DNA from 4 places in the Paenibacillus sp. JNUCC 34 genome. Region 1 is predicted to be linked to each of the others. Evidence: riboswitches for the same ligand, from Rfam matches in the RefSeq annotation. Region 1 holds a riboswitch; each other region holds the start of a gene.
The links. A riboswitch is a leader RNA that binds a small molecule or an ion and turns the genes downstream of it on or off. The one in region 1 is predicted to bind cobalamin.

Region 1 (5,714 bases):
GCGGACACTTCAATCCGACGGATAAACACCATGGCCTTGAACACCCAGAAGGAAGTCACGTTGGCGATATGCCAAATTTGGTAGTTGAAAAAGATGGTACAGTTAAAACAGAACTGCTGATTAAACATGCATCGCTAGATAAGAATCAGGCTAATTCCTTGCTTGGACGATCGCTCATAATCCATGAAGACGAAGACGATGGTAAAACCGATCCTGCAGGTAATTCCGGTAATCGAATAATGGGCGGGAACATCCCTAAATAACGGATCAGAATTGTTCCGTGAATATGTAAATGTTAAAGAAAACGTATCTTCCCAACGGAGATGCGTTTTTATTATTTTTCCGTATATATCTATCTTTATTTACAATTTATAGGATATAATTAGTCTGCAAGAGTTAGGGTGAAACGGAGGTAGAGGTGGATATGACCGAGCAGTTGGCACGCATCGTGGACAACCACCTTTGATCCTGATCTGCATTACGGTTATGGCTGGTTTTTGGGATCTGATTTTAACCTGATCGGTGGCGGAACACCTGGATTTCGTTCAGAAATCTGGCATTACCCTGAACTGGATACAAGAATCATTATGCTGTGGAATTATGAAAAGATTGACTCGCACCGACGATTTCACCAAATGAACCCTCTAATTTTTCAACTGTAATATGAATCAATAACCGATACCTGTTTAATAAAATATATTACCCAGTTTTGTGTTGATTCTTAAACCTGGGCCGGGTATAAATGTGAAGGTGGGAGCCTATTGGGGAAAGTTACCGTGTACCATGTTGACGCATTCTCTGTCACAGCCAATCAGGGAAATCCGGCAGGAGTTGTTCTGGATGCCGATCATTTGAAGCCTGGTGATATGCAGAAGATCGCTTTTCAGGTCGGATTTAATGAAACGGTTTTTGTATTGAAATCTGAGATCGCCGACCTAAAATTGAAGTATTATACTCCGGGTCATGAAATCAATCTGTGCGGGCATGCAACCATAGCATCATTATACTGCTTGAAAACACGAGGTTTTTTTGAAGGTCGCGATTCAATCCAGATAGAAACCAATGGTGGCATACTTCCCATTTCTTTTAACGCTGAGGATCATCTAATAATAGGCATGAAGCAGCAGAGTCCGGAATTTATTCCTTTTGATGGAGATACCCGAAAACTAGCAGAGTCCCTGGGATTAAATGAAGACTGTTTGGATGTCACGAAGCCCATTGTTTATGGTAGTACAGGAATTTGGACTTTATTAGTTCCAATAAGGCAATTGGATAGTTTCAAAATCATGAAGCCAAATAATAAACAGTTTCCTGAAATATTAGCCCAGAATCCCAAAGCGTCTGTACATCCTTTTTGTTTTGAAACTTATGACGAGAATGCGTTCATGCATGCGAGACATTTTTCATCCCCTTACTCTGGTACAGTTGAAGATCCGGTAACAGGTACGGCCTCGGGCGTGATGGGCGCTTACTATTTAACCTATATAGATCAGAATTTGAATGAAATTCAATTTATCGTAGAGCAGGGGCAAGAGATCAATAGGGATGGAAAAGTGCATGTACACGCCATACGACAAAATGAGATGGATATTTTTATTTCGGGCACAGCGGTCTTGGTTAAAGAGTTTGAAGTGGAATATCTCTAATATTTTTATAATAAGAGAGCTCGATACTATATAATTGGAAGTGGATAGTTGTATAAAGTACATCACTACTTCGTGACTGGTCGCCAAAGGTTACATTGTTGCACTTTATACAACAAAATAGATAGAAAGTCATTTGTTAGCCACTCCTCAGAAGAAATTATTGTACAATTTACAACAATGCCAGTAAAATCAGGCCTTCAGCCAGTCTACTGTTGTATAACATACAAGATTAATACACCCTTAATCCGTATCATGTCAGCGTTAATCGACGGATTTTTATGTTCTGCATATTGCCAACTCGATGGTTTATGCTATAATAATGTTCGAATGGACATCCATTCACGTCATACACAATAGAAAAAGTTATAGGCAATGGAAGTTTGGTGCAAATCCAACGCGGTCCCGCCACTGTGATAGACCGAATGCTCGGTCTTAAGTCAGGTCGTTTGCCTAGTAACTTTGTCTGGCCAGTCATTTCGAGGCGAAAGTGACTGGTTTACAAGTCTAGTGACGTATAACGCCTCGCTAGGCTTTTTTACGTTGCAAGATAGGCTGCCGACGCTGCTGTCGGTAAAGCTAGGTGCTCGCCGCCGAACATATACAATGAGGTATAAGAACAAGCAAGCGGGAAGTTCTTCAATGATGAAGAATAATATGCACAATGATGTGCATGTCCCTTTTTTTTATAATGAACCGCTCACTTGCCGAGCATGGCAGACAAGATTCGGTTGACGAGCATCCGAATTACGTTGTACAGTGGAGATGGACAATTAAATGATTGCTGCACAATGGCGTGCACATTATATAACAAGCAAAGAGGCTTTGAAGGGATTTACTCCTTTTAGAGGCCTCTTTTTTTGTTGTCAATTACTCCTTGGAGGTGCCTTACATGGACAAAATATCGATTAAAACCGACATCTATCTGGGACAAGGTGCGCTGGATCGCCTGACGGATTGGAGAAATAGACGGATCTTTGTTGTAACAGACCCGTTTATAATCAAGTCGGGTATGATTAACATGCTGTTTGAACGGCTGCATGACAGTAACGAACAATACATTTTCAGCAACATCGTACCCGATCCTCCAGTTGAAGTTGTAACTGAGGGCGTTGAAGCGCTCGGAGCATTCCAGGCTGACCTGATCATCGCGATTGGTGGGGGCTCTGCAATTGATGCGGCCAAGGCGATGAAGCTTTTCGCTCAAAAAATATTGAAACAGCACGATATTCCGTTCGTAGCGATTCCGACAACAAGCGGCACAGGCTCAGAAGTGACGTCTTTCTCCGTTATCAGCGACAAGGAGAAGAACATCAAGTATCCGCTGGTATCCGATGACATGTTGCCACAAGAAGCTATCTTGGACCCTGAATTGGTCAAGAGCGTACCTAACTTCATCACTGCAGACACAGGAATGGATGTATTGACCCATGCGATTGAAGCGTACGTATCCACCAAGGCGAACGATATTTCCGATGCGTTGGCCGAGAAGGCTATCAAGCTGGTCTTTGCCTATTTGCCAAGAGCCTATAAGGATGGGACTGATCTTGAGGCGCGCGAGAAAATGCACAATGCTTCCTGCCTAGCTGGTATGGCGTTTAATATTACGTCGCTCGGGCTTAATCATGGGATCGCTCATGTGGCTGGAGCTAAATTCAAGATTGCGCACGGGCGTATGAATTCACTGCTTCTGACGCATGTCATTGAATTTAATGCGGATTACAAACCGGGTTATGGCAGAGAAGAGAGTAGTGCAGTAGCGGCAAGATATGCCGAAATCTCCAAAAGCTTGGGACTGTCGGCTCCTAATGTAAAGAGCGGCGTTCGTAGTCTGGTGCAGGCGATCAAGCAGCTTCAGAAGCAATTGCAGATGCCGCAGACGCTCAGGGAGTGCGGCGTGGAATTAGCTGCGCTTGAAAAGATGAGAGAGGAAATTGCAGAAGGAGCGCTGCAAGACGGCTGTACGGCCACGAATCCACGCGTTCCTGCCGCAGCTGATATTGTTGAAATTTTGAACAAAATGTTTCAATCCTGAATCTGGAGTTGAGTTTCGTTCGTAATGATATTGACATTGTTTGCAGGTTAAAATATAGTGAAAGTAACACAACGGCGTGTTGCATACAAATAAAAGCGAAGAGGCTTCTTAAAAATTCCGCGTGAACTTTTTAAGGGGTCTTTATGTTTTTTTGCAGCTATATGTCGCTTTTTCTTTCATGAGATGGGATGATGGTATGGATCAACACAGCGAAAAACAACGTGTCATACAAGAGTATGTGCCGGGCAAACAGGTAACGCTGGCTCATATTATCGCGAACCCTAATCCGGATATTTACAAGAAACTGGGCTTGGGAAGCGATGCGAGGGATGCCATTGGCATTATGACTATTACGCCGAGCGAAGCATCTATTATTTCGGCCGACATTGCGACCAAAGCAGCAGGCGTGCAGATCGGCTTCGTTGATCGCTTCAGCGGCTCGCTCGTCATTACGGGTGATGTATCATCCGTGGAATCCGCGGTGAGCGAAGTGTTGCTTGGCTTACAGAACATTCTCGGATTTTCGGCTGCGAAGATTACGAGAACGTAGGGGATCGTGCTATGAGGAAAATTATATTTGCCGGAAGCACCGGATCGGGCAAGACGACATTGTGCCAGCGGTTGCATGGACAAGAGATTGCCTATAAGAAGACGCAAGCCGTTGAGAATTTTGAGCAAGCTATTGATACGCCCGGGGAATGTATTGAGAACCGGTATTTATACAAAATGTTACTTGTCACAAGCGTTGATGCGGATGTTATCGGGCTAGTGCAAGATTGTACAAAGGAAGAAAGTTATTTTCCACCAGCCTTCGCAACGATGTTTGCCAAGCCGGTCATTGGAATTGTAACCAAGGTGGAACTGGCTAAGACGGATAAGGACATTGCGGAAGCGAGATCCTTCTTGCAAGCGGCGGGCGTGGAGCGCATTTTTGAGGTTTCGTCCGTGCAGCATTTGGGTGTGGATGAGCTGCAAGCTTATTTGGAAGCGTAAGCGGTTCAATATGATAGAGGATTCACGAGATACAAGCAAATATCGGTAGACAACGAGGTGCATGACGCATGAATGGAAAAATTGTGATAGTCGACGACGAACCTATTACAAGAATGGATATTCGTGAGATGCTTGAAGAGGCGGACTACAGTGTAGTAGGCGAAGCTTCTGATGGTTTTGAGGCCATTGAATTATGTAAAAAGCATCTGCCCGATTTGGTCATTCTGGATGTTCAAATGCCTATCCTGGATGGGCTGAAAGCGGGTAAACGAATCATATCGGAGCAACTGGCGGGCGGAGTTATCCTCTTGACCGCATTCAGTGATAAACAAACGATTGAAAAAGCATCCTCTATCGGTGCGCTTGGTTATCTGGTGAAACCGCTTGATGAAAAATCGTTTATTCCCATGGTGGAAGTGACGATTGCAAAAGGTAGGGAAGTACGCAAGCTGGAACAAGATTTGTCGAAGCTGTCGCAAAAGATGGAAGAACGAAAAGTAGTTGAGAAAGCGAAGGGGATCCTGATGAAGGAGAACGGCTGTACCGAAGAGGAAGCCTATCAAACCTTGCGCAAACTCAGTATGGATCGACGATGTCCGATGATGGAAATTGCAACTACGATCGTCATCTCCTATGATTGATTTCCAAGAACGAATTAAGCATCTTTGCAAGCGTCATACGGGATTGAGCGACGCAGACATCGCCCGGATTACGGAAATGGCTGCGTCGTTCGAGAAGTCTGATGGGCAGGATGACGTATTCATCGACGTGCTGTCCGACGTGGAGAATGAGGCAATTGTGGTGTACCACTATCGTCCGGGTGTGGGCAAATCGCTGTATGGTCGCTCGGTTGTTGGTGAGAAAGCGCTGCGTGAGAACGAACCCGGCGTCCTGAGGACGTTGGAAACCGGCGTAATGTCACAGGGGCTCGTCGCCAATACGCAGGAAAATCATCTGGTCAGGCAAACGGTATATCCGATCAAGAATCAAGAGAGTGTTATTGCGGTCGTCATTTATGAAAAAGATGTGAGCGATAACATTCA
Region 2 (5,714 bases), 790 kb from region 1:
ACTCTTCAACTCAACAGGAATGCCTGCGGTGACCAGGAAAACCTCAGAACTGCTTCTGGAGACTGCCTGATTCATATACCCAGCCAAATCGCGATACATTCTGCCAAGAGGATATTCTGGTACAATACCACTGCCAACCTCATTAGTTACCATGATTAAATATCCAGGGTATTGCTGTGCTTGCTCTACAAGACAAAGAATTTCAGCTTTTACCTTCTCTTGCATATCCTCCTGTCCTTCATAGGATAGAAGAATATTAGATAGCCATATCGTAAGGCAGTCCACTAGAACCGTAGGAGCATCATCACCCTGACTGTTCTCACGCATATCACTCAGGAGCTTCACGAGTTGAAACGGTTCTTCTACATTTCGCCAGGAATAGTTCGCTTGACTGCGCTGAAGCTTATGAAGAGCAATTCGCTCCTTCATCTCATCATCGAAAGCTTGAGCCGTAGCGACATATATGGCTTCCTGTGACTTCGACATACATAACCTCTCAGCAAAGCTGCTTTTCCCGCTTCTTGCCCCGCCTGTGACGAGTATGATCATTTCGTCTGCTCCTTGGTTTCACCTGAGACACCCGCACTTTCGAAGGTTGCCATTTCACTGACAATCCGACACGCTGCATCCACAAGATGTAGACACAATACCCCACCTGTACCTTCACCAATACGAAGGTCTAATTCCAATGCAGGACGAAGATTCAATTCTTGTAATAGCTGCCGATGTCCTTGTTCATGAGAAACATGCGACACAATCATGTAATCAGCAGATGTTGGACAGATCGCTTTGGCAAGCAACGCCGCTGCGCTAGAAATAAATCCATCGATTATAACCGGACAACCGTTTACTGCTGATCCAAGAATTACACCTACTAAACCACCAATTTCAAGACCGCCTACCTTAGCTAGTACATCTATAGGATCAAGCGCGTCAGGAGCATTGACCTTCAACGCTTGTTCAACAACGGCAATCTTATGCTGTAGACGAGAATCGTCAATTCCTGTCCCTCTTCCAACCGCATCGCTGACCTGAATATTAGAGAGTGCACAGGTCACCGCTGAGCTTGCCGTCGTGTTTCCAATCCCCATTTCGCCAGTTATAAATAGTTGAACGCCACGTTTGACAGCATCTTCAACTACCTTCACACCAACAAGAATGGACTGAATCGCTTCTTCATGAGTCATTGCAGGACCTTGTGCCATATTAGCTGTACCATACCGAATTTTACGCGATAGGAGATCGGGATGGGACAATTCACTATTCACTCCGATATCCACACATACAACTTCTGCACCTGCCTGTCTGGCAAGAACGTTAACAGCTGCACCACCCGCAAGAAAATTATGAATCATTTGAGGTGTAACTTCTTGTGGAAAAGCACTTACGCCCTCTTCACATACACCATGATCGCCTGCCATAACAATAACTTCTCTACGGTCAAAAGAAGGCTTTACTACTCCAGTAATCCCAGCAAGCTGTAGTGCCATTGCCTCCAATTTACCCAAGCTTCCCGGAGGGATAGTAAGGTTACTTATATGTGATTTTGCAGCCTGAATCGCAGCTTGATCAAGACCGCGAATTTCTCCGATACGTTCCATGATTCCTTGTTTCATACATCATTTCTCCTTTAGTTGCTCTTAGTTGTGACTACTTATGGCTTCAACAGCTCAGGATAGATCGCTTTTGCTATTTCTTTGAGACCTTCTGTCACACGTGGACCGGGACGACTAACCAGGTTATCGTCTAATCCATAGACAGCATCATTCTTAACAGCTGTTATTTGATCCCACCCACTACGTGCTTTAATCATTTGGTCTAACGTTTTCTGTGTTTTGTCATCAATAACATTCTTTGAGAACAGAATCACATCAGGATTATCTTTAATGATTTTCTCTTCACTGATTTCATACCATCCCGCTGTATCAGCAGCAACGTTAACTCCACCAGCTAGAGTGATTAATTCATCCATAAACTCACCACTACCTACCGTCCAACCAGGGGAAAACTCGATATATATTTTCTTTTTCTGTTCAGGTGTAAGTGATTTAACCGCTTCTGTTACTTCATTCTGCTCTTGTTTCATTTTGTCTATAACCGTTTTTGCTTCTTCTTGGTGATCCGTTATTTGTCCAAACAATTCAATATTTGCAATAACATCATTCACCGTTTTCGGATCTGTCTTGAAGATAGTGATACCTAGATCACGCAAATGCTGTGCAGCTTCTGCACTCATAGAGATACCTGTTACTACGAGGTCAGGTTGTGCTGCGATAATTGCTTCCTCGTTAGGATTGTACAAACCACCCATTTTCGGCTTGGTTGTTGCTGCTTCCGGATAATCATCATAGTCAGAAACACCGATAATCTGCTCATCTAACCCTAGCGAAAACAAGCTTTCTGTCTCTGCAGGCGAGATGGATATAATCTTCTTTGGCGCCTCTTTAAATGTAAGAGTCTCACCTGTAGCATCCTTTACAGTTAGAGGATACTCTGTTTTCAGTACACTTGTCTCTTCAGCGGGGGGATTCACTTGTTCTGTTGCTGCCGGTGCTGGTTCTGTCTCTTGTTTCGGTTCATTATTGCTTCCGCAAGCTGCGAGCGCTAGTACCAGAATGATCGTTATAGCACCCGTAGTCCAACTCTTCCACATTTGTTTCATTGTGATTTCTCTCCTCTATCTTCGTTTTCATGTTCTGCGAGATGCTCCCCTTGTTATTTCAATAAATGATCTCAACGATAGTCTGTGCAACAAAAAAAACCTGATCTTCTTTTACAAGAAAGAATCAGGGATTACGTCATACGGGGTTCATAGTAATTGCCATGAGTCCCGCGGCTATGTACCGGGTTAAAATCGCAGTACTTCCACAAGCCAAACGTAATCCTTTCCTCGAAGGACCGTCGTACTACTCATAAGGCAGGTCTCCTGACTCACAGGTTCGCTAATATTCTCACCTTCCCATTCTGCTTGTTGCAAAACAGTGGTAAATCGAGAACATCCCTGTTCACAGTGGCGGGACCGTGCCGGAATTGCACCGGCTTCCCCATTAACTAGGCAATAAAAGCACATATTTGTGCTTCTAATCTAGACCTCACAAGTTTTTATATTCATTTAGATACAAGTATTACCTCTCAATTTAAAATTATAAGTTAGATAAGGACACCTTACAACCCCTTAAAAACAGTGCTCTAATGGCTCACTCACAAGTGTCCAATCCATTTGCCCTTATCACATGTCAACTTCAACGTTAACAAGCTCCCCGGATCTGCAGAGAAATCCCAGAACGTCGAACCTGGAATGGTCATAGTCGCTAGTTGTCTTATCACTCCACCATGAGTCACCATTAGCACCTGGTTATCCTTACTTCCATCTTTCACCCAATAGGTCAGGCTGTTCATAAAGTCTGCCAGCCTCCCCTGAAAATGCTCCCAGGCTTCACCTCCTGGAGGAGTCACGGATTGAGGATTGTCCAGCCATTCCCGGTAGATCCTAGAATGCTTTAACTGATCGTATGTCTTCCCCTCCCAATCTCCAAAATCCATTTCTCGTAAACGGTTATCGAAGACTACGCTATCTGTTGAAGCAGAATAAATCCAATCGAGCGTTTCCCTGCATCTCTTTAAGTCACTACAGAATACCTTATGAAACGTTCTTCCTTCAAGGGCATTTTTCACAGGCAAAAGCTCCTTCAATGACTCTTGGAGAATTCCTATATCTGTATGACCTAAATATCGTTTATCCTTATTCCACTGCGTTTTCCCATGACGAATACATATGAGCTTTAACTCCATAATGTACCACCTATACTCCATATGGCAAGTATGCTCAGGAGCAGAAATAATAACGATGCAGCCAGCATTAATCTAATGGTTGACTGAATATCCCCCTTATCCATCGGACGGGAATATTCGCCCATATATGCACGAAAAGATACCACACCGTTATAGGCGTTCTCACCTCCGAGCCGAATTCCTAAAGCTCCAGCTACAGCTGATTCAGGAAATCCACTGTTGGGACTTGGATGGAGATGGGCATCGTGTCTTATGGTACGATAAGATTTTTTGTAATCCAGACGCATGATCCAACTGCTAACGATCAGTAATAGAGCTGTTATTCGTGCTGGAATGAAGTTAGCAATATCATCCAAACGGGCCGAAGCCCACCCCAGGTTAATATATTTATCATTCTTGTACCCAACCATAGAATCTAGGGTATTCACAGCCCGATAAGCCATTGCAAGTGGAGCTCCTCCAATAAGTGCGTAGAATAGCGGAGACACTATGGCATCAACAATATTTTCTGCGACCGTCTCAACCGTACCACGAACAACCTCAGGCTCGTCTAAGTGCGCTGTATCACGTCCAACAATCATTCCTAGTGCTTGCCGAGCAGCAGGTAAATCCCCACGGTTAAGATGATTGTACACTTCCATACCCGCATCCTTAAGCCCTTTCGTAGCAATGGTCGTAGCGATTAATATGACCTCCGCTCCCGTTGCAAGCCATGGATGAATCATATAAAGTCCTCTCAACAATACCCAGGTTATAAGCAGCGAACCTCCCACGATAATAACCGGGAGTAGAATTCCGGCCTTTTTCAGTTGGTCCGGTTGAATGACATGACTACGAATCCTCTTCTCTAACCGTTTGATCGAATTTCCCATACTTATCACAGGGTGAGGAAGCCAGCGCGGGTCTCCAATGATGAGATCCAATAGGTATGCAGCGCATATTATGAATATTGTTGCCCACTCCATCATGATGGATTCACTCCCGCAGCCTTCAAGCTTTCTTTTACCGTTCCATAAACCACCCGCCCAATCGCAGCTCCCAGATCCGTTGCCGTTCCACAATATCGATGTTCAGTAGAATAGGAAGCGGATTGACTGACTCCTAACACGATAGCATCCGTTGTGGTTCCTGTAGCGATCAATCCATTCTCTGCATCACGAATTCCCAGATCAGCCAGAGCAGCTACCTTCGCTTCTACAGCGGTTGTAACAGCATTCACCATCGCTGCTTGAGTCATTCTAGCATCAATGATGAGCATGATATTAATCGTACCCGGTTGATAAACTGGATATGTAGTCCGCTCAGATCCAGCACGTGCGCCGTTCGATACTCCCGCCGTAGTACAACAGAATAGGGAAGCGTCTTCCCCGGTTTCTTCAAGAACAGCAGCATGTTTGAGCCGAACAGCTGTCAATAATCCTGCCGTAGATTGCTGTGTATAGCCCCACTCTTGGAACAGCTTCTCCACATCTTTTTCCGGATGATTGCAATCATAGAACCGATCTACATAAATATTGGCTACCCGATCGATCCTCCCCATACCTCCGCCGTATATAGCGCTGCTAAGACAATCCATATGGACAGGGGATTGGAGCAGCAAATGACATTCATGCCGTGTAAGCGTTAGACCGGGCCAAGCCTTAGATTTATAAAGCGTACTGTCTCCATTTAAAAAAGGTGTTGTCATCTTTAAACTCCTATTCTCATCCTAAACTCTCTATCACACTCTGTATCTCCGTTAGAAATACTTGATTTGCTTCCGAGCCTTTAACTGCGATCCGAATATGTCCTTGTCCCAGTCCAGGATACATCGCACAACTTCGAATTAATATCCCCCGGATTCCAAGTTCCCGCTGCATATCTATCGCACGCCATGGATCAGGAAGTCTTACTAATAAGAAATTCGCTTCCCCCGGACTTAC
Region 3 (5,714 bases), 690 kb from region 1:
TAATTAGTGGTATGACCATCATTTGCAGCAGACGAACATACCCGTACCCCACTAGATTAAACCACTGCGACGATTTCGCTATGATATCCGAGTCAGCCGAATAAATGAACTGCAAAATCGCACCGAATAGCACACCGAGACCGAGCCCGGCAAACACCCGCTTGGTAAACGAGTAGTGTTTTTTTTGCATCCAATACAATATTCCGATAAGCAGAAGCAGCACAAGGACATTGATAACGATCCAGAGTGTTTCCATCGCCTGATGCCTCCCTTTTGTTTGATAAGTGCTACTACGTATTCATTTCCAAATACGGACGCACTTTAAACATTACCCGTTAAATCCGATCCGACATCTATTTTTTTCATAAAAAAAGATATGCTCCATATATACAAAAAAGACGGCTATCAGCCGTCTTAAAATTTTGCTTACATATAGAATATTTCCATTTTTCCCGGACTAGATTCATCTTCCAGCTTCCGTATGGATCTCTGCCTGAACGCTTGAATCAGAGACGTTTGCAGTCAGAAGAACCTGGGGAGCGCCATTTTCAGGATGGCTGACGACCGCCGGATCCACCCGGAATACTCGCCGGATAAAATCTTCGGTCAGTATTTCAGCCGGGGTTCCCTCTCCCGCGATCTTTCCATCCTGAAGCACCAGAAGCCGGTCACAGAACTGAGCCGCCAAATTAAGATCATGGAGCACGCTAATTACCGTTATACCGGTATCTTCGCGCCACTCTGCAACCATGTTCATAAATTGCAGCTGATGACGGATATCTAAATACGTTGTCGGCTCATCAAGCAGCAAAAGTGTAGGTTCCTGAGCCATTACTTTGCCAAGGGCTGCACGTTGGCGCTGTCCCCCGCTTAATTGATCAAGCCGTCTGGATTCGAATTTTTCCAGTTCCAGCTTTCGGATAATACGATCCAGAAGCGGTCCGGAATCTTTCTTCTCCCGTCCCATCCAGTCTTGAAACGGGTAACGTCCCATTTCCAGAACCTCGCGCACTGTAAAATCAGACGGAGCGAGCCCCTCCTGCTGAAGCACCGCTACAGAGCGGGCAAGCTCCTTTCTGTTATAACTTGAAACTTCTCTGCCACGAAACTGTAAATGTCCAGACGATGGCGACACCACACCTGACAAAAGATGCAGCAGCGTGGATTTACCGCTTCCGTTCGGACCAATAATGCCCCACCATTCCTGAGCACTTACGTTCCAATCGATACCGGTCACCGCGTTCACCCGGTCAAAGCGCTTGCTTACGTCTTGAAGTGTGATCATACGCTTCCCTCCCTACGCTGCTTTTTGTTCCGGTACAGCAAATAAGCAAAGAACGGAGCTCCAACAAATGCAGTTACTACCCCGATCGGAATTTCGGTCGGCGACAGAATGGATCTGGCAGCCGTATCGGACCAGACCATGAAAATCGCTCCACCCAATGCCGATAATGGAATGATGATCCGGTAATCAGAACCGGTGATGAGACGGATCATATGAGGAACAACCAGTCCCACGAAGCCGATCACACCGGACACAGACACAGCCGCAGCCGTTAGAAGGGTGGCAACAATAAGCACACTGGTCTTCAGACGATCGACATTAAGCCCCATATGTGCCGCCTGACGTTCACCTAAAGACAACAAATTCAGTGTACGCGCCCGGCTCCACAAATATAAGAAGCCTACAGTAAAATACGGGAAAAGGACAGCTATATATGACCATCCCCGCATGCTTAAACTTCCCATCGTCCAGAATAGAATATCCGTTAGCGTGTCTCGTGACATTACCGTCAAGAATGAAACTACCGCTCCTAAAAAGGACTGCATAACCACACCTGACAAAATCAATGCATTAGTCGGTATCTTACCGTGATCTCGGGCGAGGAGCAGCACAATCCACAGTGTGATCGCCCCGGTCATAAATGCAACGATCGGCAGGGTCCAGGCACCCGCAAAAGAGTACTGCAATCCGTAGAAGATCAGAAACGCAGCACCAAGTGATGCACCGGAGGATACACCGAGCGTAAACGGATCGGCGAGCGGATTTCTAAGCACACCTTGAAAAGCAGCACCGGCCACCGCAAGGGATGCCCCAACCAGCATACCGAGCAGTATTCGGGGAAGTCGCACCTTCATGATGATCTGCTCGGAAGCTACTTCCCAGTTGGGAGTGATCGAGTCTCCGATCCAGGGCAATCGATGAACCAGCATGGCTCCAATATCCTTAACGGGCAGATGGACGGAGCCGATGCCGAGGCTGACGATCAGCGTCAGCAGTAAGAGCAGGAGCCCACCCGTTCCATAACCCGCAAGTTTTTTACTCATGGGGTCATCAGTTCCGGATAGACCGCCTTCGCTACTTCAACCAATCCTTGAGTTACACGAGGTCCCGGGCGGCTGATCAGATTGTCATCAATTTTAATCAGCTTATTGTTTTTCACAGCTTCGATCTGATCCCAGCCGCTTCGTTCTTTAATGATTTGATCCAAAGTTTTTTTGGTGGATTCATCCACGACATTGCTGGAATACAAAATCACATCTGGATTCGCTGCAATAATCTTCTCTTCACTGATTTCAAACCAGCCTTCGCTGTCGCCAGCCACATTGGCTGAATTGCTTATATTGAGCATCTCATCCAGATATGTGCCCTTTCCTACCGTCCAACCCGGTGAGAACTCCACATACACTTTTTTCTTATCCTCATCTTTTACGGATTTAACCGCTTCTTTCACGAGGTCCATATCCTTCTGCATTTGATCTACGATGCCTTGAGCTTCCACCTGACGATCCGTAATCTCTCCAACTACCTTAATGTTGTCCATGACTTCAGCAATCGTCTTAGGGTCGTTCACGAACAGCTTGATTCCGAGGTCGCGAAGCTTCTGTACGTTCTGTTCATTCATCGCCGCTGTAAAAATAACATCCGCGCCTGAAGCAACAATGGCCTCAACATCCATATCATAACCGCCCATTTTCGGCTTGGATTTGGCTGCCTCCGGGTAGTCGTCCACTTCGGATACACCGACAATTTCTTCATCCAAGCCAAGCGCGAACAATTTTTCCGTCTCAGAAGGAGACAGCGATACAACTTTTGCTGGAGCCTTATCAAATGTCATTTCCTCGCCTGTAGCATCCTTTAAAGTTAACGGATAAACCGTTTTGGTAGTTTCAGAGGCAGGTGCTTCCGGTTTCTGCCCTTGTTCAGCCTCTGGTGCAGGGGTCGCCTCCTTCGGATCTGTTTCTCCTCCACAAGCTGCCAGCGACAGGACCAGCATCAGTACCGCCAACATGGCGGACCATGACTTCATTATTTTTTTCATCGATTTTCTCTCCTAACCCTAGTTTGAGAACAACACCGGCTTGCCTTAGGTACTCAATAAACCTGATTTCTGACGGAAATCCTTACATCCAACCACAAAAAAGCCCCTGATTTCTCCGCAGAAGAATCAGGGGCTACGTTTCGGAAACAATGAACCTCATCCAATTAATGGGAGTTTAGCTATAGTACAACACATCACCCACATTAGGTCCGCCAAACGTAATCCTTTCCTCGAAGGACCGTCAGATCATTACGCGGGCAGGTCTCCTGACTTACAGGTTGAAATGACACCTCCGCCTTCCCGACCCTGTTCAGGCCAGTGGCAGTAATGGAGGATATCCCTGATTCACAGTGGCGGGACCGCGCCGGACTTGCACCGACTTCCCTTTTAACCCGGGAGCAAAACATATGCTTTGCTTATTCTCCAGGACCTCGCGAGTATTGAATATTCTTTTTTGCCAAGCTTACTTCTCTTTTGACGATTATATGAAATATCCTCTCGGCTTACAACCTGAAACTTCACAGAGAAAAATTGAATAGCCGCTCCCCGCTTGCCGTGGACCTTATTTCCGCCTGTATAACCATCATAGATATCTCACGTATTTATTCGTATGCGCCTGTGAATTGCCCCTCCCCCTTTGCCCTAAAGCCGGACATTGGTTTACAATAGATCTGAAGCTTTATACCAGAAAAGAAACTATACGGAGGCGTACATATGCTCTTTATCGATAATCAGGGAATCCATGATCCTTCCATTAACCTAGCGATTGAAGAATACGCTTTGAAGCACTTGCCTATGGAAGACAGCTATTTGCTCTTCTACATTAATCAGCCGTCGATTATCATCGGCAAACACCAGAACACGATTGAAGAAATCAATCAGGAGTTTGTCCGTGACAACAATATACAGGTTGTTCGGCGATTGTCCGGAGGTGGTGCTGTATACCATGACCTCGGCAATCTTAATTTCAGCTTTATTACAAAGGACGATGGCCAGTCATTTCATAATTTCCTAAAGTTTACCCAACCCGTTATCGATTTCCTTCAAAAAATGGGTGTTCCCGCTGAGCTCAGCGGCCGTAATGACCTTCAAGTCGGAGAGAAAAAGATTTCCGGCAACGCCCAGTTCTCTACACGGGGACGCATGTTCAGCCACGGGACTTTAATGTTCGACCTGGATCTAGACAAAGTACAAGCTTCACTTAAAGTTAACCCGGAAAAATTCAAATCAAAGAGTACGAAATCCGTCCGTAGCCGGGTGGCGAACATTAAGGAGCTGCTGGGTACGGATATGACGATTGAACAGTTCCGCGCAGAGCTGCTACGTTCGATTTTTAGTATGGAGCCTGATCAGGTTCCACAGTACGTTCTTCAAGAGAAGGACTGGGAAATAATAAATCAAATCTCCAAAGAGCGTTACCAAAACTGGGACTGGAACTATGGCTTATCACCAGAAAGCAATGTGAAACACGCGAAAAAATTCCCGGTCGGCATTATCGACATCCGCATGAATATTAAAGACGGACATATCGGTGAAATAAAAATTTACGGCGACTTCTTCGGTGTAGGCGATGTCGCCGATATCGAAAATGCGCTTCGCGGCAGACGTTACGAAGAGAATGAAGTAAGAGAAGCCCTCTCATCCATTGACGTCAAGCATTACTTCGGCAATCTGGAGTTTGATGACCTGATCGGTCTGATCTTTTTAGAGGAGTAGAGCAACAATACTGACGTCACGATTCTAACAGGGATATCTTTCAAAAAAAGCAGGTCACTCGAGGATTCATTCTTGATCCTTGGGTGGCCTGCTTGGTTTTACTATTGTGCACTTCTTAAGTAGGAACGATTCTACAGGTAGCGTCTTACAACAGACATGAAGGGCGTCCCAGGTCATGGACCTTTTGGGACACCCCCCGTTCGTATTATTTGGATGCGATGAATACATAAAAGAGAAGGACGAGTGTGAGCACGATGCACACGTTCTCTACTGTGTTACCCCATTTACTTCCTGTGCTCATTAGTTTGAACTTCACTCTAAATTTCAGCGGGGGTAATGGTCGTATTCCCCTGTTCGTTAGCATATCGGCGGCCAAATGAAGGGCATAAGACATTCCACCTGCAATCCATAAGCTCTCCCCTCCCGCTGTTCCTTTTGTTGCGAAATAGAGCAGCATAGTCCAGCCTGCCGCAGCATATGCAGTATGTGTCAGACCACGATGGGAAACGAGCGTGGAAATCATCAGTACGCAACCGGCAATTGTGTTCCACGGACTGAAGGCTTGGCCGAACTGAAGAAGTCCCAGACCAATCATAAACATCACGATATGACGCAGCGTCCGTCCGGGCAGAAAGGATACGACGGCAATCAGACCCGCCAATGCCAGATTCCACG
Region 4 (5,714 bases), 2.5 Mb from region 1:
TGTCTTCCGAAGCGGAGATGCTGTACGGCTTGTACGCTATAACGGGGCGGCAGGCAGAGAGAAGGATCTCCGCCGTGCACTGCGTCATCTCCTCTCGAAGGGGAACTACCGGACCGTTTCGATCTTGACGCGTACACTCCGGGAAGCGAAGGAGCTCCACGAGTTGCTCGCGGCTGAGTGGCCTGAGCTTCATTTGATAGATGGAAGCAAACAAACCTATCAGGGCGGTATATCTGTGCTTCCGGTTTACCTCTCTAAAGGGCTTGAATTTGATGCCGTTATCGTTGCTGACGCAGACAGCGCTCACTATGCGGAAAAAGCATGGGACGCCAAGCTCATGTATGTTGGGTGTACACGTGCATTGCATGAGTTATGGCTGCTAAATGGAGAACAGCTTCCTTCTTATGTCGTGGCAGATCAACCTGAGATCGCATCTCAGGGATGGCCAGATGGTGTCTAACAGTTAGGTTTAGCTACCTAAAGTAAATATGTTTAGTTGCGCTATATAATAGAACCTGGGGCATAAACAGCCTCAGGTTTCTTTTCGTTGATCAGACCGATTTGTTGATAGGAATAGCCTAAATTGTGCAAAGCGATAAATCGTAAGTGAATGAAAGATTGTGATATGATAAGAAAAGCAGATTACGGATCATGACGCTGTTACGCTGTTATGATTCAAACAAGGAAGTGTAATGATGGATTTATTCTCTTTCGGTCGTGAAGAGGATCGCGATTCCCGGCTTCTGGCTGACCGGATGCGTCCTTCCAACCTGGATGAATATATTGGACAAGAACATATTGTAGGGCCGGGTAAACTGCTTCGGCGTGCAATTGAAGCGGATCAAGTATCTTCAATTTTACTGTATGGTCCGCCCGGCTGCGGTAAAACAACGCTCGCTCATATCATTTCGAAACATACCCAAGGGTCATTCGTACGGCTTAATGCAGTAGAAGCTTCTGTTAAGGATGTACGTGAAGTGATTGAACAGGCGCAAAGTAACAAATCATTGTATGGTACAAAGACGATTCTGTTTCTGGATGAGGTACACCGGTTCAACAGCTCCCGTCAGGACGCTCTTCTGCCCGCGGTTGAAAAGGGAACAATCATCTTTATTGGTGCCACTACGGAAAATCCGTTTCATTATGTGAATGGGGCTCTTATGAGCCGCTCAACCTTGTTTCAGCTGCAGTCGCTGAATAAGGAACATTCCTGCATTGCTATGAAGCGTGCGCTTCAGGATAAGGATAGAGGGCTTGGCTTTATGCAACTTCAAGTGGATGAAGAGGCACTGGATCATATCGCATCCATGGCGAACGGTGATATCCGCCGGGCCTTGAATGCCCTGGAATTGGCGGCAATGACGACACCTCCCCTTTCGGATGGCACCGTTCATATAACACTTGAGGTTGCGGAGGAATCAATCCGGCGTCCAACCGTCCGGGCTGATGAGTCAACCCAATATGACGTCCTATCCGCTTTCCACAAAAGCATTCGCGGCTCCAGCGATGCTGCGCTATTCTGGTTTTTATACGCTGTAGAGAAGCTTGGTATGGATCCGATGGTGTTCATTCGCCGTCTGATTGCGGCTAGTAGTGAGGATATCGGGCTTGCTAATCCGCAGGCGATGGTACAAGCTGTCAGTGCATTGGAGGCTTATCGTAACAATGGTTGGCCTGAGGCCAAACTGAACATTGCACAAGCGATTCTTTTTGCTGTGGAGAGCCCGAAATCCAATGCCGTTTACACCGCTATATCACGTGCCATGTCTACTATGGAGGAATTCAAATCGGCTGAGGTTCCGCTCCATTTACGCGATACTCATTATCAAGGAGCCGTCAAACTTGGACATGCGGGATACAAGTATCCTCATGACTATCCTGGACATTACGTGAAGCAGGATTATTTACCGAAGGAGCTTGCGCATCGGGTGTTTTATCAGGCGACAGAACAGGGAAATGAAGCTAAAATATCCCATAACCAACGTTTGCGCAGAGACGAGTAAAGGAATTCGAAACACTTGATTCATTGAATAAATTTCATGTTGTACATCTTGAATGTTACGGTAAGGAAGGGAAATTGTATGGGAAAGAACCTGCTCTTTGTGGGTGCGGGAGGATTCGGTGGTACATTACTCCGCTATGGTCTGGATGAGATAATACCTGCTCCATTAAATGGATTTCCGGCAGCTATCCTGTTCATTAACCTGGCAGGATGTCTATTTCTAGGCTGGTTTTTGACTTACTGCTTATCTTCCGCACATATTTCAACACAGGTTCGTCTGCTCATCGGTACCGGGTTTACGGGGGCGTTTACGACATTCTCAACCTTTACAGTGGATACAGTCAGGTTAATCGGTAACGGTCAGAACGTAGTCGCCGTGATCTATGTAGTCTTAAGTGTTGTTGGCGGTCTGCTCATGTCCTGTATCGGTGTTTGGCTGGGACGGAAGATGTCTTCGAAGCAAGAAGGTGCGGCAGTGTGATTTTGTGGATAGGATTAGGCGGGATAGCCGGAGCGGTTTCCCGTTATTGCGTTGGTATTTGGCTTGGAAAAAAAGCACAGGGGACATTCCCGTGGGCTACGCTTCTCGTAAATTTGGCCGGTTCCATCATACTTGGACTTCTTGCCGGTTATGCGGACCATCTTCCTGAAGCTGTTTACAGAATGCTCGGAACCGGCTTTTGTGGGGCGTTTACCACATTTTCAACCTTTGGTTATGAAGCGGTCACTTTGGCAGGAAACAAGCAATACATACAAGCATTCTTATATGTGCTCATATCGGTTATGCTGGGTCTTGCAGGGGCATGGACAGGACTCTATATAGCGGCTCAGGTTTAGAACTTGTTGTGTGGCCATTATGGGGAGGAAATAAATAATGTACAAATGTAAATTTACAGTATTGATGCTGTCTGCAGGTCTAGTGCTGGGTGGTTGCGGTGCTGAGAAGGTACAAGAGCCGGAAGAGAGCATGCAAGGAACTGAAACGGTTCACGAACATGATTCACAAAACAAGCTTGCTAATGGAGATCTTCAAGAAGCTAGAGCCTCTGCGAAGGAGCTGCCAACGTTCTTGGATGGTAAAAGCGATGAGATGCGCACTATTTATGCACTCGCAGCCCAGGAAAAAGATGTGCTTACCTGGATTCCATGCTACTGTGGCTGCGGTGAAAGTGCAGGGCACAAGAGTAATCTGAACTGCTTCATTAATGAAGTTAAAGAAGACGGCAGCATTGTGTGGGATGATCACGGCACACGCTGTGGTGTTTGTCTGGAAATCGCAGTAGAATCAGCCAAGATGGACAGTGAAGGAAAAAGCTTGACTGAAATCCGCAACACAATCGATGAAAAGTATAAGACGGGTTACGCGAAACCGACTCCTACCCCAATGCCGACAGAAACCAATTAAAATCTTGTGGCTGACCGCCATGTCACGCTGCACCACGATCTGGGAGTTTCGCCTATGATAAATGTTACAGTTAAAATCTATATGTTGTTATATTCTTTGATATGACAACTATATATAGTGCTTAATGGTCGATCGGATCACTCCGGTCTTAAAAGGGAATCCGGTGAAAATCCGGAGCGGTCCCGCCACTGTAACAGTTTCTTGAGGCGAACATAAGAAACAATCTCGTTAACTCCGCCAGTTCGTGAACTGAAGCCAGATACCTGCCATTATGACAACACGGTGTGCCTACGGTTGATAGGAAGTGTTTCGAATGGAAGGGTTGTCTGGTCCGTTTCTACTTGACTGGATTAAACGGTTCTTTATGAAGCATGTATTCCGCCGATTTGCGGCAGCATGCTTTTTTATTGTCCACTTCGATCGTACCGCACACCGTGAGGGGTTGGTTAATACGCCTGTAAAGGTATTTGCCATAGGAGGAATTCGTAATGAAGGTAATCAAGAGGGATGGAACATGTGTGACGTTTGAAGTTACACGGATTATGAGTGCGGTGAATAAAGCTTTTCAGGCTACTGAAGGAACTTCCAGATATGAGGCATCGTCCCGGATCGGTACATTGGTAGAAGCTGAGACGGTTGGCTTGGAGCAAATGTCTGTGGAAGAAATACAAGACCTTGTCATACATTTTTTGAATGAAACCGGTTATAAGCAAACAGCTGAAGCTTATACAGAGTACCGTGAGGCACGTGACAGAGAACGTATAATGCGCGGAGAGCTGTACAAGATCAGCACCAACGTTATCGGTGTTAAAGATCTGGATCTGCTTCGGGAAAATGCCAATTTGAACGGTGAATCTTTCAGTGGGAAAATGAGCCGGATCGGATCGGAATATGCCAAGTGGATGGCGACCAGTTTTATGCTGCCAAAACCGTTGAACGAGGCTGTAAAAAACGGATATGTATATGTACATGACTTAGATCAATATGCACTCGGAACGACCAATTGCATTTTCATTCCATTTGATCGGCTGCTGGCAAATGGCTTTAATACGGGGAACGGTTCGGTCCGTCCTCCACAAAGCATCATGACCGCTATGGCACTGGTAGCCATCATATTTCAGTCTCAGCAGAACAGTCAGTTCGGCGGGGTATCTGGCAATAAGATAGATTGGGATTTGGCGCCTTACGTGGGTAAGTCCTTCCGTAAGCATTTTCGAAAAGGGCTTTCTTATTTCAGTGAAGGCGACATGAACTTAGGAAAAGACATTTCGGACTTGGAGCTGCATATGGATAACCACTCGCTTGAAGAGATTTATCCTCATACATATAAGTTTGCATATGCAGAGACTATAAACGAGACCAAGCAAGCCGCGGAATCTCTGATCCATAATTTGAACACGATGAGCAGTCGGGCTGGGGGGCAAATTCCGTTTACCTCGTTAAATTACGGGATGTGCACTTCTACAGAGGGAAGATTAGTTTCTCATGCACTTCTTGACGCTACAATGAGAGGACTTGGACGTGGAGAGACACCGATATTCCCGCAGCATATTTTTCAATGTAAAAACGGGATTAATCAGGCGGAAGGTGATCCGAACTACGATCTGTTCCTAAAAGCGGTAGAGTGCTCCAGTCGCCGATTATATCCAAATTTTGTAAATGTAGACGCGTCGTTCAATCTTCCCTATTACCGACCGGAAGATCCAGATACGATCATTGCGACTATGGGGTGCCGTACACGAACAATTTCGGACCGTTTCGGCAGAAATCGGTTGAGTGGGAAAGGGAATTTGTCTTTTAACACGATCAACCTCGTACGGCTTGGGATTGAGCATGGCATAGTAATGGATAAGCGACAAGATCCAGATATGAGCGGGTTTTTCGAAAGTTTGGAACGTTATATGAAGATTGCAGTGGAAGGATTGATCCACCGGTATGAAATTCAAGCCAAGCAGCCGGCAAAGGCTTCGGATTTTATGATGCGCGAGGGGGTCTGGGAAGGTGGGGAGAAGCTTGCCCCAGACGATGCGGTCGCAGAACTTATAAAACACGGATCGTTGGCACTTGGTTTTATTGGTCTTGCGGAGTGTTTGAAAGCTTTAACAGGACAACATCATGGCGAAGACGAGATGGTTAGAAAGATGGCGCTCGATATCGTTGGAAGGATGCGTGCTTACTGTGATGCCATGAGCGAGCAGTATGATTTGAACATCACGCTTTTTGCCACTCCAGCAGAAGGGCTGTCCGGAAAATTCACAAAGCTGGACCGAACCACATTTGGCAGTATACCGGGTGTAACCGATCGGG

Region 2: it holds a riboswitch for cobalamin, as region 1 does, so the genes downstream of both, AC2TF5_RS04940 (ABC transporter substrate-binding protein) here and AC2TF5_RS08815 (1-propanol dehydrogenase PduQ) in region 1, are expected to answer to the same signal.
Region 3: it holds a riboswitch for cobalamin, as region 1 does, so the genes downstream of both, AC2TF5_RS05435 (ABC transporter substrate-binding protein) here and AC2TF5_RS08815 (1-propanol dehydrogenase PduQ) in region 1, are expected to answer to the same signal.
Region 4: it holds a riboswitch for cobalamin, as region 1 does, so the genes downstream of both, AC2TF5_RS20645 (hypothetical protein) here and AC2TF5_RS08815 (1-propanol dehydrogenase PduQ) in region 1, are expected to answer to the same signal.

The regions. Positions count from the first base shown of each region.
Region 1 covers NZ_CM177770.1:1,872,142-1,877,855, forward strand. The annotation lists gene AC2TF5_RS08805 (superoxide dismutase family protein) at 1-263, shown strand, start outside; gene AC2TF5_RS08810 (PhzF family phenazine biosynthesis protein) at 762-1,646, shown strand; adenosylcobalamin (AdoCbl) riboswitch at 1,995-2,146, shown strand; gene AC2TF5_RS08815 (1-propanol dehydrogenase PduQ) at 2,536-3,678, shown strand; gene eutS (ethanolamine utilization microcompartment protein EutS) at 3,875-4,228, shown strand; gene AC2TF5_RS08825 (EutP/PduV family microcompartment system protein) at 4,240-4,671, shown strand; gene AC2TF5_RS08830 (ANTAR domain-containing response regulator) at 4,740-5,312, shown strand; gene AC2TF5_RS08835 (sensor histidine kinase) at 5,305-5,714, shown strand, end outside.
Region 2 covers NZ_CM177770.1:1,081,286-1,086,999, reverse strand. The annotation lists gene cobU (bifunctional adenosylcobinamide kinase/adenosylcobinamide-phosphate guanylyltransferase) at 1-549, opposite strand, end outside; gene cobT (nicotinate-nucleotide--dimethylbenzimidazole phosphoribosyltransferase) at 546-1,616, opposite strand; gene AC2TF5_RS04940 (ABC transporter substrate-binding protein) at 1,655-2,662, opposite strand; cobalamin riboswitch at 2,900-3,110, opposite strand; gene AC2TF5_RS04935 (histidine phosphatase family protein) at 3,202-3,792, opposite strand; gene cbiB (adenosylcobinamide-phosphate synthase CbiB) at 3,783-4,760, opposite strand; gene AC2TF5_RS04925 (adenosylcobinamide amidohydrolase) at 4,757-5,479, opposite strand; gene cobD (threonine-phosphate decarboxylase CobD) at 5,496-5,714, opposite strand, start outside.
Region 3 covers NZ_CM177770.1:1,186,797-1,192,510, reverse strand. The annotation lists gene AC2TF5_RS05450 (L-cystine transporter) at 1-256, opposite strand, end outside; gene AC2TF5_RS05445 (ABC transporter ATP-binding protein) at 464-1,285, opposite strand; gene AC2TF5_RS05440 (FecCD family ABC transporter permease) at 1,282-2,328, opposite strand; gene AC2TF5_RS05435 (ABC transporter substrate-binding protein) at 2,325-3,323, opposite strand; cobalamin riboswitch at 3,566-3,772, opposite strand; gene lplA (lipoate--protein ligase) at 4,038-5,039, shown strand; gene AC2TF5_RS05425 (metal-dependent hydrolase) at 5,245-5,714, opposite strand, start outside.
Region 4 covers NZ_CM177770.1:4,407,050-4,412,763, reverse strand. The annotation lists gene AC2TF5_RS20670 (HelD family protein) at 1-460, shown strand, start outside; gene AC2TF5_RS20665 (replication-associated recombination protein A) at 696-2,003, shown strand; gene crcB (fluoride efflux transporter CrcB) at 2,082-2,483, shown strand; gene crcB (fluoride efflux transporter CrcB) at 2,480-2,839, shown strand; gene AC2TF5_RS20650 (PCYCGC motif-containing (lipo)protein) at 2,877-3,407, shown strand; cobalamin riboswitch at 3,517-3,692, shown strand; gene AC2TF5_RS20645 (hypothetical protein) at 3,721-3,936, shown strand; gene AC2TF5_RS20640 (anaerobic ribonucleoside triphosphate reductase) at 3,896-5,714, shown strand, end outside.